2 regions of the Streptomyces sp. Je 1-4 4N24 genome follow, and region 1 is predicted to be linked to the other one. Evidence: riboswitches for the same ligand, from Rfam matches in the RefSeq annotation. Region 1 holds a riboswitch; the other holds the start of a gene.
What was found. Region 1 has a riboswitch for glycine ahead of cycA (D-serine/D-alanine/glycine transporter). Riboswitches for the same ligand answer to the same signal wherever they lie in the genome.
Positions count from the first base shown of each region.

Region 2: linked by a shared signal. The riboswitch ahead of gcvT (glycine cleavage system aminomethyltransferase GcvT) and the one ahead of cycA (D-serine/D-alanine/glycine transporter) in region 1 are both predicted to bind glycine.

Region 1 is NZ_CP110836.1:8,536,478-8,544,181, forward strand. It holds gene SLV14N_RS37020 (transporter substrate-binding domain-containing protein) at 1-1,969, shown strand, start outside; glycine riboswitch at 2,356-2,452, shown strand; glycine riboswitch at 2,453-2,544, shown strand; gene cycA (D-serine/D-alanine/glycine transporter) at 2,817-4,301, shown strand; gene argG (argininosuccinate synthase) at 4,646-6,091, opposite strand; gene SLV14N_RS37035 (hypothetical protein) at 6,824-7,704, shown strand, end outside.
Region 2 is NZ_CP110836.1:2,804,258-2,811,961, forward strand. It holds gene SLV14N_RS11815 (ABC transporter substrate-binding protein) at 1-1,533, opposite strand, end outside; gene SLV14N_RS11820 (ABC transporter permease) at 1,644-2,642, opposite strand; gene SLV14N_RS11825 (enhanced serine sensitivity protein SseB C-terminal domain-containing protein) at 3,026-3,817, opposite strand; gene SLV14N_RS11830 (enhanced serine sensitivity protein SseB) at 3,891-4,697, opposite strand; gene SLV14N_RS11835 (AAA family ATPase) at 4,803-5,450, opposite strand; glycine riboswitch at 5,748-5,843, shown strand; gene gcvT (glycine cleavage system aminomethyltransferase GcvT) at 5,995-7,122, shown strand; gene gcvH (glycine cleavage system protein GcvH) at 7,220-7,597, shown strand.

The sequences.
Region 1 (7,704 bases):
GGGCTTCCGGGCTCGTTTCGCCCGTGAGGTATCCGCCGCCCAGCAGGTGGGCGGACCGTTCGTGGCGCCGGTGGTCGACGCCGCGCCCCACGACGACGTCCCCTGGATGGCGACCGAGTACGTGCCGGGTGTCTCGCTGACCGATGCCGTGCACGACTGCGGGCCGCTGCCCGAGCACACGGTGCGGCTGCTGACGGCGGGCCTGCTGCACGCCCTGACGGCGGTGCACGCGCACGGGCTGGTGCACCGCGACCTCAAGCCGTCGAACATCCTGCTCACCGCGGAGGGCCCGCGTGTCATCGACTTCGGCATTGCGCACTCAGCCGCTGACACCGCCCTGACGACGACCGGCACCGCCCTCGGCACGCCGGGGTTCATGGCGCCCGAGCAACTCGTCATGACGGGCCCCAAGGTCACTGGCGCGGCGGACGTGTTCGCGCTGGGCGGGGTGATCGTCTTCGCGGCGACGGGCGCCGGCCCCTACGGGAACGCCGATCCGCAGGTCCTCATGTACCGCACCGTGCACGAGGAACCGCGGCTCGACGAACTCACGGACTTCCTCCGGGAGTTGGCGGCGGCCTGCCTGGCGAAGGAGCCGGAGGGGCGGCCCGCTCTGCCCGCCCTCATGGCTCTGGTGGGCGCACCGGGCCCGTACGGCGACTGGCTGCCGGAGCCCGTCGCCGTACAGCTGCGCCGTTTGTCCGCGCAGCTCAGCGACCCCAGGTCCCCGGACATGTTCGCGCCGCAACCCCCGGCCGAGGGGCCCGCCGACGTCCCCGACGACCGGCTGCCGACCCGTACGACGGCGGACGGTGCACCGCCCCCGCCGTCGTACGACGCGCCGCCGCAGAGGCCCGCGGGAGCCCCCGTGCCTCCCCAGCCCGCCACTCCGTCCCCGGGCCAATACGGCCCCGCCCTCGCCACCCCGCCGCAGGAGCGCCACCGGCCTGCTCCGCCACCGGGGCCGCACGTCGTCCCTCCCGGACCGGCCTCCGCACCCCCTGGGCAGCCGGCGTCCCCGGGACCGAGCCGACGCCGTGTGCTCGCCGCGCTGTCCGTCGTCGGGGTCGGAGCCGGTGGCGGGGCGCTGGCCTGGACGCTGCAGCCGGACGGCGGCAGTGACGGCGGCAGGAAGCCGTCCGGCGGCTCCAGGCCGAGCGGGAACCCTTCGGCCATCGGGACACCGTCCGGCCGGTTGCCGAAGGAGATACGCGACAAGGGCATCGTCACCATCGGCTCGGACATCAGCTACGCGCCCATGGAGTTCGTCAGGGACGGCAAGCCCGCCGGCCTCGACGTCGAACTCGCGACCGCCCTCAGCCGTGAGCTGGGCCTGCGCGTCAAGTTCGTGAACGCCACCTTCGACACCCTCCTCACCGGTCTGAACGTGAACCGCTTCGACCTGGTCATGTCGGCGATGACCGACACCAAGGACCGTCAGGAGGGGCGCACGGACGGCACGAAGACCGGCAGCGGTGTCGACCTGGTCGACTACTTCAAGGCCGGGCTGGTGCTCGTCGTCCGCAAGGGCAACCCGGAGGGCGTCAAGGCTCCCGGAGACCTGTCCGGCAGGAAGGTCGCCGTCCAGCGCGGCACGTTCGCCCGTGACTACCTGGACCAGCTGAACCCGAAGGCCCCCGCGAAGTTGAAGATCCGGGAGTTCGACTCACCGGCTGAGGTCTACGACGATGTCGCCAAGGGCCGGTCCACGGCCTGCCTCGACGATTTCCCGGTCGCGGCCCACAACGCCGCGACCCGCGCAGGCGGCACCGCCCTCGAACTCAGCGGCGCCCAGCTCGAACCCCTCCTCTACGGCATAGCGGTCGCCAAGACCAACACGGCCCTGCGCGACGCCGTAAGGGAAGCCCTCGACCGCCTCATCAGGAACGGCGAGTACGCAAGGATCCTCAAGAAGTGGCATGTCGCGGACGGCTCGGTGGGGCGGGCGGTCGTCAACGGGGGCCCGTAGGGCGGCCGGGCTCCGTTCGGGGTGAGCGTCACTGCGGTGCGGCCGTCGGGAACCGTTCAGCCGGTGATGACCTGGTTGGTCGTACCGAGCGGTGGACACCCATGGTGCGCCGCATCTTGGGGTGTGGACTCTCCCGCGCAGGATCGTCAGCGGTGTACGTGCTGCCGGATCTTTCCGGACGCAACGTACGGGCACCGGAAGACAGCCGTCAAGAGTCCGCCCGGTGTACGTGCCGGTAACGGATGGCCTCAGGATGTGCGCCTTGAGCTGCACAAATGCCGTGCCCCACGGGTGAGTGCCGTGCTACTTGGAGGTAATGTCCAGCGTTCGGCCGGTCCCTTGACCGGTCGCTGATGTGGGCCCTAGCCTCACCGCACATTGCCGTTCACCCCGGAGCGGGAGAGCACTGGATCAGCCAGACCCAGGCGCCGAAGGAGCAACACCTCCCCGGAATCTCTCAGGCACCCCTACCGCTCGGGCAGGCAACTCTGGAAAGCAGGCGCTGAGGCGCCTCGCCGACGGTGCAAGCCGCGCGCTGAGCGCGGCGAAGCTCTCAGGCTCATGACAGAGGGGGAGGCTCACTCGGCCGCACGGGCCCCTGCCCGTGCTCGACATTCGAGGAGCCCCTGATGGCTGTCCCGCCGCCTCTTCCCTGACCGCCACTGCCTGCCGGCTCCCGGGCTGATCTTCGATCTACTATGTGGGACCGTTCTGACGCCGTTCCGGCCGACTGCCGCATGTCCGCGCCCGGCCGACCCTGCCGCTCGCCCCCTGTGGGCGCGTGGTCATTCTCCGAGATGCCCCCTTCCCGTGCCCGCACGGGTCTTGAGATCTGCGAGGTTTGCCCATGCCTGAACGCAGTGACACCGGCTCGACGGCCGCGCCGGACCAACCGGCGGCCGGATCCACGGCCCCGCCCGAGGGCGAGCAACACCTCTCCCGTCAACTGTCCAACCGGCACATCCAGCTCATCGCGATCGGCGGTGCGATCGGAACCGGCCTGTTCATGGGCTCGGGCAAGACGATCTCGCTGGCCGGGCCCTCGGTGATCTTCGTCTACATGATCATCGGCGTGATGCTCTTCTTCGTGATGCGGGCGATGGGGGAGCTGCTGCTCTCCAACCTGCGCTACAAGTCGTTCGCCGACTTCGCGGCCGATCTGCTGGGGCCGTGGGCCGGCTTCTTCACCGGCTGGACCTACTGGTTCTGCTGGATCGTGACCGGCATCGCCGACGTCATCGCGATCTCCGGGTATGTGTCCTACTGGTGGCGCGATCTACCGTTGTGGATACCGGCGTTGGCCGCCGTCATCCTCTTGATCGCCTTGAACCTGCCCACCGTGAAGGCGTTCGGCGAGACCGAGTTCTGGTTCGCACTGATCAAGATCGTCGCGATCGTGGCGCTGATCGTCGTCGGGCTGGTCATGGTGTTCAGTCACTTCCAGGCGCCCGGGGGTGCGGCGGCAAGCTTCTCCAACCTCTGGAACGACGGAGGCTTCTTCCCCACCGGTCCCATGGGGTTCGTCGCGGGATTCCAGATCGCGACCTTCGCCTTCGTCGGCATCGAACTGGTCGGCACCACCGCGGCCGAGGCGGAGAACCCGGAACGGAACCTGCCCAAGGCGATCAACTCGATCCCGGTGCGCGTGATGCTGTTCTACGTCGTCGCGCTGATCGTGATCATTTCGGTCACGCCCTGGCGCGAGATCAGTGCGGACCGCAGTCCGTTCGTCGTGATGTTCACTCTCGCCGGTCTGGGGATCGCCGCCTCGCTGATCAACTTCGTGGTGCTGACCTCGGCCGCCTCGTCTGCGAACTCGGGCATCTACTCCACCTCACGGATGGTGTACGGGTTGGCCCGGGAGGGCGACGCCCCGGCGCGCTTCGGCAGACTCACCTCCAGGAAGGTACCGGCCAACGCCCTGCTCCTCTCCGGGGTGTTCCTGCTCGCCGGTGTGGTCATGGTCGCCATGGACAACTCGATCATCGAGGCGTTCACCTTGGTGACCACCGTGTCCGCCGTGCTGTTCATCTTCGTCTGGTCGATCATCCTGATCAGCTACCTCGTCTATCGCAAGCGCCGTCCGCACCTGCACGAGGCATCGAAGTTCAAGATGCCCGGCGGCATCGCCATGTGCTACGTCGTGCTGGTCTTCTTCGCGTTCCTCATCTGGGCACTGACCCAGGAGCCCGACACGCTGCGGGCCTTGCTGGTGACCCCGGTCTGGTTCGTCATCCTCGGCATCGCGTGGGCGGGGCTCCGCCGTCGCCCGGGTCATACCGCCCGTGAGGCGGCCTTCCGTTCCGAACTCCACCACGCACAGCGGGACTGATACGGCCACCGGATCCACAAACCGGCACCGATCGCGAGCGCCGTTCCCGGCGGACGGGAACGGCGCTCGCTTTCGGTGTGCTTGCCACTCCCACCACAGCCCACATCTGACAGCCACTCAGGACTCCACATTCCGCCGCCGGGTTGCGCTTGGAGCCCCTGTGTAGCCGTGCCGAGTTGGTCTTCCAGCTGTGTGGTGAGTTCCGATGGGGGCTCCGTACGGTGACGGCATGACCCGCGGCCCCGGGAAGCGGAAAGGGCCGGCTCGATGCTGTGGGCGTCGAGCCGGCCCTTCCCGGTCGTGCATCGCCCGGGGGTGCCGAGCGTTCCGATCGAGGGACCCCGTCAGTCCGTGCCGGACTCCATCGCGGCGCGGTCCAGCATCTCGTCGTCACCGGAGACCTCGCCGCGGGAGGCGATGGCCTGGGCGCCGCCCTCCGGCATCGTGCCGATCAGCCCGGTCGCGGCCGCTTGGGCGGCACCGATGGCGGGAGTACCGGTGCCGATCAGGCCGAGCCCGGCGTACTGCTCCAACTTCGCGCGCGAGTCGGCGATGTCGAGGTTGCGCATGGTGAGCTGGCCGATCCGGTCCACGGGGCCGAACGCCGAGTCCTCGGTACGCTCCATGGACAGCTTGTCCGGGTGGTAGCTGAACGACGGGCCCGTGGTGTCGAGGATCGAGTAGTCCTCACCGCGCCGCAGCCGCAGCGTCACCTCGCCGGTGACGGCCGCGCCGACCCAGCGCTGCAGCGACTCGCGCACCATCAGCGCCTGCGGGTCCAGCCAGCGGCCCTCGTACATCAGCCGGCCGAGGCGCCGTCCTTCGTTGTGGTACTGGGCGAGGGTGTCCTCGTTGTGGATCGCGTTGACCAGGCGCTCATACGCCGCGTGGAGCACGGCCATACCGGGCGCCTCGTAGATGCCGCGGCTCTTCGCCTCGATGATCCGGTTCTCGATCTGGTCCGACATGCCCATGCCGTGCCGGCCGCCGATGGCGTTCGCCTCCATGACCAGGTCGACGGGGGAGGCGAACTCCTTGCCGTTGATCGTCACCGGGCGGCCCTGGTCGAAGCCGATCGTCACGTCCTCGGGGGCGATCTCGACCGAGGGGTCCCAGAACCGCACGCCCATGATCGGCTCCACGGTCTCCACGCCGGTGTCCAGGTGCTCCAGAGTCTTGGCCTCGTGGGTGGCGCCCCAGATGTTGGCGTCGGTGGAGTACGCCTTCTCCGTGCTGTCGCGGTAGGGCAGGTCGTGGGCGAGAAGCCACTCCGACATCTCCTTGCGGCCGCCGAGCTCGGTCACGAACTCCGCGTCCAGCCAAGGCTTGTAGATCCGCAGGTGCGGGTTGGCGAGCAGGCCGTACCGGTAGAACCGCTCGATGTCGTTGCCCTTGAAGGTCGAACCATCGCCCCAGATCTGTACGTCGTCCTCGAGCATGGCCCGGACCAGGAGGGTGCCCGTGACGGCACGGCCGAGCGGCGTGGTGTTGAAGTAGGCCCGCCCGCCCGAGCGGATGTGGAACGCCCCGCAGGTGAGCGCGGCCAGGCCCTCCTCGACCAGTGCCGCGCGGCAGTCGACCAGGCGCGCGATCTCGGCCCCGTAGGTCTTCGCACGGCCGGGCACCGAGGCGATGTCGGGCTCGTCGTACTGGCCGATGTCGGCGGTGTAGGTGCACGGGATGGCGCCCTTGTCGCGCATCCATGCGACCGCGACCGAGGTGTCGAGGCCGCCCGAGAAGGCGATGCCGACGCGCTCGCCGGCGGGAAGGGAGGTGAGGACCTTAGACATGGATGAAGTATGCATGGCGGCGCATGATCATGCAAAGGGGTCACCCCCTTTGGGGCCCATTGGAGGGCAGGTCGCGTCTGGCGCCCCTATCTGCTCGAACCGCCACCCCCTCTCGGTGTGGACCAGCGAGCCACGTCGAACGCTTCGGCACCCTTGGGCGCAGCGCTCAGGGCAGAAATTGTTCCGAAGGATCGCCACATGCCCATTGACGAACGCGCACCCGGTCTGCGTTTTCCGGCCGCATCCACCCGATATCTGCTCCGTAGCTGATGCCACAGCGTGCTCTCCTCCCTCTCGCGAAGGACGCGCTCCTTCGCCCAAAGGCAGAGCCGCAACCCGAGACGGTCTTGTGTCGCCGGGGGCGGCTTTCTGCTGGGTCATGTGCCCGTCCGTCGGAATTCCGCCGTCTGCACTGCCACCTGCGCCCGGCCTATCGCCGGGAAAGGTGATACCTGAGGTGTAGGCCATCCGATAGATACGGCATTCGCTCCCCCTCGCGCTCGCCTCACTCTGAGTTGACCGGGAGATGCGCGGAGGATTCGCCCAATGGGGCCCGTGCGTCAACTCGCGGACACTTGCGGAAGTTACCGGGGAGTCCGGGGAACCCATAGTGTGCAGCGGCGCTCTCCTTAAACACCGAAGGGCGGGGCGGAAATCTCCGTACCGCAATCTTCAGGCGAGTTCGGGAACAGGCTGACGCATCGGCCACCCGGCGCAAGGAAGGAAGAAGAGATGTCACTCGACAGAACAGACTCGGCCCGTACCTCCCGCCGCACGCCACCGACGGGGAGAGCCCGGCGTGCCGCCCTCATCACCGCGACCGCGCTCCTCGCGGCCCCGCTCGCCGGCGCTCCCGCTACGGCCTGGGCCGCCGACGCCGAGACCCCCAAGACCCCCTTCTACAAGAGCGACCAGGAGGTCATCGACTACCTCGACAAGGCCGCGCACCTCAAGGACACGGCAGCCATCCAGGGCTACCCGGTCACCGGTCAGGACACCAAGGAGATCACGCTCGAACAGGTGAAGAAGACGGGCTATTCACCCGAGCAGGCGGTCCAGGATGCCCAGAAGATGCTGGAGGGCTTCGGCTCCACCCCTGGTTTCGAGAATTACGGCACGGAGGAACGCGCGAACAGCAAGGAGGACAAGGACCCTGGCTGGCTGGGCAACTGGGATGCGAAGTCCATATGCGGTCAGCCCAGCGACGTACTCGAGAAGCAAACCCGCAAGCTGACGTGTGGCTTTGTGGGAAAGGTCGACCAGAGATACCCGGTGATGGTGACCACGGACAGGGTCCCCGGCGGAACGAAGCTCACCTACGTGACCGAGGCCAGCATCGGCACGGAAGACAAAGAGGTCAAGGGCTGGAAGGCGGGCGGCAAGCTCATCATCAACGCCTCGCCGGACAACAAAGGGGCCGCCCTCGAGGGCGGCGGCGAGTACAACCAGTCGACCGAAACCACGAAGAAGTGGGCGAGCATGGCCCAGCAGCGCAGGGAATTCACCGTCCCGGAGGGAATGGCCGGTGGAACATTCCAAGCGCACGCGAACGCCGGGTGGTACACCGGTTACATCGTCCAAAAGATCGACAACACCGATGGAAAGGCGGAAAA
Region 2 (7,704 bases), 5.7 Mb from region 1:
CTCCGGGTCGTCCAGCTCCGACAGGTTGGTGTTACCGGACTGGCTGATCGCCTTGCCGTTGAGGATCTGCTGGAGGTAGCCGTAGCCGGTCGGGAAGTCCGAGCCCCACTGCATCATGATCATGCCGACGTTGTTCTTCTTGTTGAACTTCGGCACACCGGCGTAGTCCGAGAAGTACTTGCTGGTCGGGTAGGACTGGATCTTGGCGGTGACACCGATCTTCTTGAGCGAGTCGATGACCGTGGTGGCCGCGTCGACCTCGTCCTGGCGGTCGTTGCGGGCCAGGATCGTGGTCGTGGTCTTGCCGGCGCCGCACTTGGCCCAGTGCTTCTTGGCCTCGGTCAGATCCAGCTTGTCGCCGTCGTACTTCTGCGGGTACAGGTCGTACTTCTGGTAGCCGTCGATGTCGGTCGGCAGGACCGTGGAGGCCAGCTCACCGCGTATCGGGCCGCCGAGCGAGGTCTGTACGGCCTTCTTGTCGATGGCGTACTCGACGGCCTTACGGCACTCGATGTTGTCGAACGGCTTCACCTTGGTGTTGAGCGCCGTGTAGACCAGCCGCTGACCGAGGGTGTTGTCGGTGTTGGCCTTCTCCTTGGGGTCGGTCAGGAGCTGGGCCTGCGTCTGCCCGTCGACACCACGGCCGGCCAGGTCCACCAGGGTGTTGCCGGACTTGAGGTCCTTGTCGATCGTCGACTGGGCGACCTTCAGGTTCAGGACGATCTTGTCCGGCAGCTGCTTGCGCAGCGGGTCGGTCTTCGCCGACCAGTGCGGGTTGCGGACCAGGGTGAGCTTCTTGCCCTCCTGGTAGCTCTCGAACTTGTACGAGCCGGTGGACAGCACGGACTTGGTGTAGTCGGCGCCCTTGTCCTTGGCCTGCGGGACCGGAGCGGTCTGCGGGGCGCTCACCAGGTAGTCGAACTCGGCGAACGGCTTCTTCAGGTGGAAGACGACCGTCTGCTCGTCCGGGGTCTCGATGGACTTCAGGCCGGCCTTGCTCTTGTCCTTGTAGGGACCCTTGTAGCCGCCCTCGTTGTCCTTGAGGAACTGCTGGAAGTAGTTCGGGCCCAGCGAGAGGGTGTCACGCGCGAAGTTGCTGCGCTCGACGGCGTACTTGACGTCCTGCGAGGTGACCTCGGAGCCGTCGTCGTACTTGACGCCCTTGCGGATCTTGTACGTCCAGGTCTTGCCGCCGTCGCTGGGCTTGCCCATCGACTCGGCGAGGTCCGGGACCAGTTCGTTGCCCTTGGTGCCGGGGCCCGGCTTGAAGGTGGTGAGCGGGCGCGCGTAGAGCCGGCTGAAGTTGTAGATGAAGGCGTAGTACGTGTTGCCCGGGTCGAACGACTCGGGGGCGTCACTGATCGCGTAGGTGACCGTGCCGCCCTTCTCGTCCGAGGCGTTGACGATGCCCTTGGTGGCGGCGTTCGCCTCGCCCGAGCCTTCCGAGGAGCCCTTGCCCCCGCTGCAGCCGGCCAGCAAAAGGCCCGCACTGGTGATGGCCGCGACAGCCGCGACCGGAACTGACCTTCGCATGATGGTCGGTGTCCCCTTCGTTCGTCGAGCAACGGCGTTACTCGATGCGTCGAAACTTCAGAACTGCGAAAACGCTGGTGAGACTTCTGAGCGGGTGCCAGGCACGGCCGTCAGCGGCTGCGCGGGTCCAGCGCGTCCCTCAGACCGTCACCGAGCAGGTTGAACGCCAGCACGGTGACGAAGATCGCGAGGCCGGGAACGATCATGTATTGAGGGTCGACCTCGTAGTACTTGACCGCCTGGTTGAGCATGCCGCCCCAGGACGCCTGGGGCGGTTGGATACCGACGCCCAGGAAGCTCAGCGCCGCCTCGAAGAGGATGTTGGAGGGGATCAGCAGCGTCGAGTAGACGATGATCGGACCCACCAGGTTGGGCAGCAGCTCCCGGAAGAGGATGAACGGCCCGCGCGCTCCCATGCCGCGGGCGGCGTCCACGAATTCCCGCTCGCGCAGCGACAGCGTCTGCGCGCGCACGATCCGCCCCATGTACGGCCAGTTGAAGAAGCCGATCACGAAGATCAGCACCGAGATGTGCAGCGGCAGACCCTCCAGACCAAAGGCGCCGCCCTGCAGCGAGGCGGAGATCGCGATGGCGAACAGCAGCAGCGGGAAGGCCAGGAAGACATCCATCATCCGGCTGATGAAGGCGTCCACCCGCCCGCGGTAGAAACCGGCGACCACACCGAGGACGGTGCCGATGGCGACCGACAGCAGGGTCGCGCCGAACGCCACGATCAGCGACACCCAGGAGCCCTCCAGGATCCGGGCGAGCAGATCGCGGCCGAACTTCGGGTCCACACCCAGGGGGTGGTCCCCGCTCATGCCGCCGAAGTCTCCCTTGGGGAGCGTGGTGTTGGGGTCGATCAGCGACTGGTTGGGGCTGTTGGGGTCCAGCCCCAGCAGCGACTGGAGGGGGCGGGAGAGCGCGGCGATGGCGATGAGCAGGATGACAACGATGGCACCGGCCACCGCAACCTTGTCCCGCCGGAAGCGCAGCCAGGCGATCTGACCGAGCGAGCGCCCCTCGATCCGCTTTCCTTCCACGCCTTTCAGCACCGCTTCCGGCTGCGCCTCAGCAGCTGCTCCGGTGGTCTCGATCGGTGCGGTCACGGTGCCTTTGACCCCTCTCGGCCGACGGTGGCCGGCCCATGCCCGCCGCGGTAGCGGCCTGATTCACATCACTGGTGCAAGTCCTGCAGGCATCGCGGAAGTTCGCGTATATGGAATTTCGAAAGGTGCGCGCGACGCCGTTCCGGGATGACGCTCGTACAAAGGGCCGAGGCCCTCTGCTGCCGGAGTTTCCATCCGATTCGCGATCAGTCACCAGCCCTGAAGGGGAAAGGATGCGTAACTGTGATGTGATCCGCGGCATTCCGTTATACGGACAAGAGTTCGGGCTGAGCGGAGTGCATACCCGTGGGAAAGGGGCTCAACTGCGGTGCGCTCGGGGTGAATGCACCCCGAGCGCGGCGGCGGAGCGGCGCCGTCCGGCGTCAGTAGGGACGCGGGTAGCCGTAGCCGTAGGAGGGCGCGGGGGCCGGCGGCTGGACATAGCCGTCACGGTCGAAGAAGGGGCGCGTGGAGGCCCGCATCCACATGCCGACCGGGTCGTACTCGTCGTTCATCGCGACCGTGGAGACGGGCAGACCGTCCGGGACCGCGCCGATCGACTGCTGGATCATCAACCGCACCGAATCCACCGCTTGTTGGCCGGTGTCGTACAGATCCAGACCGATCGCCAGATACGGGGCACCGAGCGCGGGCTGGACCCAGGCCCGGCGCAGCGACCGTACGGCGGGCGTCCGATGGGCGTTCTGGGCGAGGAGCGCGTAGAACTGCGGGATGTCGATGACCGGTTCCGAGATCCGCAGCGGCCCGGCGGGCAGCCGGTCGAGGCCGCCGGCGATACGGCGCAGGTCCAGCCAGGGGATGCCGACACCGCCACCGGGAGCATGCGGATTCAGCCACAGGCCCCAGCGGTCGGGGAAGAGCGCGGCGGCGATCTCGGTGCCGGTGACGACCTCGTGGTCGCGGTTCCAGCCGGAGGCGGCGAGCTCGGGCGCCGAGGTCACACACGGCGCATAGCCGAGGCCCTCGACCTCCATGTTTCCGTACTGCGCATCGGGCATACCGGCCCGGCCGTGCCAGAGCAACATCCAGACCTGGCCCGCGGCGAGCGCGTGCAGCAGTGCCTCATAGGCGTCGTAACGGCCTGGCGAGACCTGCTGCAGCAGCTGCTCCAGCTGTCCGGCCGCCGCCGGCCCCTGATGCGCACCCGCGCTCACGTGGTCCGTCCCTTCTCTCAGCAGGGCACGTGTGGGTGCGCCCGCCTGTCATCCAACCAGCTTAGGGCTTGCCCTACGAGTGGTCCCGAGAGTAGAAGGGGCGCACACGCTCCAGCATCCAGTCGGCGACCGGGTCACCCTGGGCGAGGTCGAGCATGACGAGCTGTACGGGCCAGGGCAGCGGTACTGCGCCGAGCGCACGTCCGAGGGCTGACAGTACCCTCTCGCGCGCGGTGCCGTCCCGCAGCGCCGTGGCGTCCGCCGCGACCTGAACACCGACGAACAGTGCGGGCGTGTCGCCCTCGACGCTGGCCAGGGCACGCCGGGCAGTCAGGACAATTCCGGCGCCGGAGAACTCCAGCCCGGCGGAGGCCAGGAAGTCCACCGGCTCGTCCTGCCAGTCCGGCTCGAAGAGCCGCACCCGGCCGCCGCTCGGCAGCCCGTCGAACTCCTGATGTCCGTGATGCCGCTCCCGGCACAGTTCGGCCACCGCGGGCGGCGGCAGCGGGACGCCGACCGTTCCGTCGGGGTTGACCGCGATACCGATCTGCGGCGGCAGCCCGCGGGCGAACTCCCGGGCAGGGGCGACGGTGAAGGACATGTGCGAGCCGATCACCCGCAGGAACTCCTGCTCGGAGCTGTAGACCGGGACATAGGGCGCGCCGTCGAGCTCGACGGTGGGCAGGTCGAGGCCGCGGGCGCCGAAGCCCGCGCTCTCCGGGCCGCCGCCGCTGGGCAGCGGCACCCACAGCCGGCTGCGGCCGAGGACCTCGACGATCCGGCCGCCGGCACCCGGGTGCCCGACCGACGCGGACAGCACCTCTTCGAGCTCGTTCGCCGGCCACGCCAGCTGCGGTATCCCCTGCTCCGGAAATGTCATGTGCACCCACCCGTTCCAAACCGCGCCATCTGGCCAAAGACCCTAAACGAGAAGGCGCTCGGCGCGGCGTGCGGGGGCGTGCCCGGCGACGCACGGGGCGGTGTCCTAGTGAAAGCTGACCGTCTCCAGGGCGCTCGCCGCACGCCGGTCGAGGAGGACGGCCGAGCAGAAGCCCTTCGGCAGCCGGGCCGACTCCGCGGCGCCGACCAGCCGGCCCACCGCCCTGCGGTGCCGTGCGAAGGCGTACCCCGACACCCCGCGGCCCCGTGACTCCTGGCCGGAAAGCGCCACCTCGGGTGCCACATCGAGCAGCACCAGATGCGCCCCGCGGCCGCCGCGCAGCGCCGAGCGCGCGATCCAGCGGCGCACCCACGCCAGCGTCCCGCAGTCGTGCACCACCACACTGTCGCCGGAGCGCAGCGCACGGCCCAGGGTCAGATAGTGGGCGGCCCGGACCAGCGGGCGGTAGAGGCCGTACGGCAGCCGGTGCAGTCTGCCGCGCTCCCAGCGCGCGCGGACGTCCTGGGAGTCGATGCGGTGCACCACGGCGCCGTGCCCGTCCAGCGGCGGTACGACGCGGTGCATGAGGGTGCTCTTGCCGCTGCCCGGCAGCCCGGAGACCACGACCAGGTCACCGGCCGGAAACCGCAGCTCGGCGGCGTCCGGCGGCCGTCCGTCGCTCCGCAGGTCCACGACCTCGGTGCGGCGCCCCGGCCGGATGACGGGCCGCGGCGCACGGCCGGCCCGGGACATGGCGGCGGACGGCGCCGTCCGCACGGCGTCCGGGGGCACGACCCCTGAAGTCGCCCCGAATGCCGCTTCGCTGTGCACCGTGATCGCCCTCCCCGTCCGTTCTGGTCCGGTTCGAGTCCGTCCCCTACCCGCAGAGTGTCAAGAAAAGGTAATGCCCATCAAGGCGATTGTCCGATCTGCCCACGTCGTGGGCGGGGCGACGACGGGGGCTCCTTTTCTGGCGATCCCGTGCAATGATGTGGCCGCCACGTGCACACCAGAGCTCATCCGTGCACCGCCAACTGCATACCGGCCGCTTGAACCCGTGCGGGAGAGTCCCCGGCCGCCATGGCGGGGCGCCGAAGGAGCAAGTCCTCCCTTGAATCTCTCAGGCCCCTATACCGCGCGGGCGAGGCAGATCTGAAAAGCGAGCCACTGCCCGGCCTACGGGGCGGCTCCACCCAAGGTGCAAACCGGGTCCGTTCGCGGGATCCCGGTGAACCTCTCAGGTTCCGATGACAGATGGGGAGAACGTCTTGTCACCCCTGCCTGGGAGCCCAGAACCATGACTGATGCCCCCCGTCGCACCGCGCTGGATGCCACCCATCGCGCGCTCGGCGCGACCATGACCGACTTCGCCGGCTGGGACATGCCGCTGCGCTACAGCAGCGAGCGCGACGAGCATGTCGCCGTCCGTACCCGCGCCGGCCTCTTCGACCTCTCCCACATGGGCGAGATCACCGTCACCGGCCCGCAGGCCGCCGACCTCCTCGACTACGCGCTGGTCGGCAACATCGGCGGCGTCAAGACGGGCCGCGCCCGCTACACCATGATCTGCGAGGCCGAGGGCGGCATCCTCGACGACCTGATCGTCTACCGTCTCGCCGACCAGGAGTACATGGTCGTCGCCAACGCCTCCAACGCCCAGGTGGTGCTGGACGCGCTCACCGCGCGGGCGGGCGGCTTCGACGCCGCGATCCGCGACGACCGGGACGCCTACGCGCTGCTCGCGGTGCAGGGCCCGGAGTCCCCCGGCATCCTCAAGGCGCTGACGGACGCCGATCTGGACGGTCTCAAGTACTACGCCGGGCTGCCCGGCACGGTCGCCGGTGTGCAGGCGCTGATCGCCCGTACCGGCTACACCGGCGAGGACGGCTTCGAGCTGTTCGTCCGGCCGGCGGACGCGGTCGCCCTCTGGGAGGCCCTGAACGAGGCGGGCAAGGACGCCGGTCTGGTGCCCTGCGGGCTCTCCTGCCGGGACACCCTGCGCCTGGAGGCGGGCATGCCGCTCTACGGGCACGAGCTCACCACCGCGACGACGCCGTTCGACGCGGGCCTGGGCCGGGTCGTGAAGTTCGAGAAGACCTCCAACAACGGGGACTTCGTGGGCCGTGAGGCCCTGACCGCGGCCGCCGAGCGGGCCGAGACCCGGCCGCCGCGCAAGCTGGTCGGTCTGGTCGCCCAGGGCCGCCGGGTGCCGCGTGCCGGATACCCGGTGGTCACGGCCGACGGCACGGTCATCGGCGAGGTCACCTCCGGGGCTCCGTCCCCCACGCTCGGCAAGCCGATCGCCATCGCCTATGTCGACGCGGCCTACGCCACACCGGGCACCGAGGGTGTCTGCGTGGACATCCGTGGAAGCCATGAGCCGTACGAGGTCACCGCTCTGCCGTTCTACAAGCGGCAGAAGTAGCGGTTCCCCCGCGGCAGTCACGGCGGCGCGCGCCCGCGCGTCTCACTGCGCAAGACCCCATTCACGATCACACCCTCGCGTACAGGAGAATCGAGCCATGAGCAACCCCCAGCAGCTGCGCTACAGCAAGGAGCACGAGTGGCTGTCGGGCGCCGAGGACGGCGCCTCGACGGTCGGCATCACCGAGCACGCGGCCAACGCGCTCGGCGACGTCGTCTTCGTGCAGCTCCCTGAGGTCGGCTCCACGGTCGCGGCGGGCGAGACCTGCGGCGAGCTGGAGTCGACGAAGTCGGTCAGCGATCTCTACTCGCCCGTCGACGGTGAGATCACCGAGATCAACGAGGATGTCGTCAATGACCCCTCGCTGGTGAACTCCGCCCCGTTCGAGGGTGGTTGGCTGTTCAAGGTGAAGATCAGCGGCGAGCCGGGCGAACTGCTCTCGGCCGACGAGTACGCCGCCTTCATCCAGAGCTGAGCCCCGGCTCTCCCCGTTTCCGGCCTCGCCCGGACGGGGGACCTCCGACCCGCCACCGCCCGAGGGGAAGCTCCCCCGGATTCCGTCCCGGGGGACCCTCGCGCCCC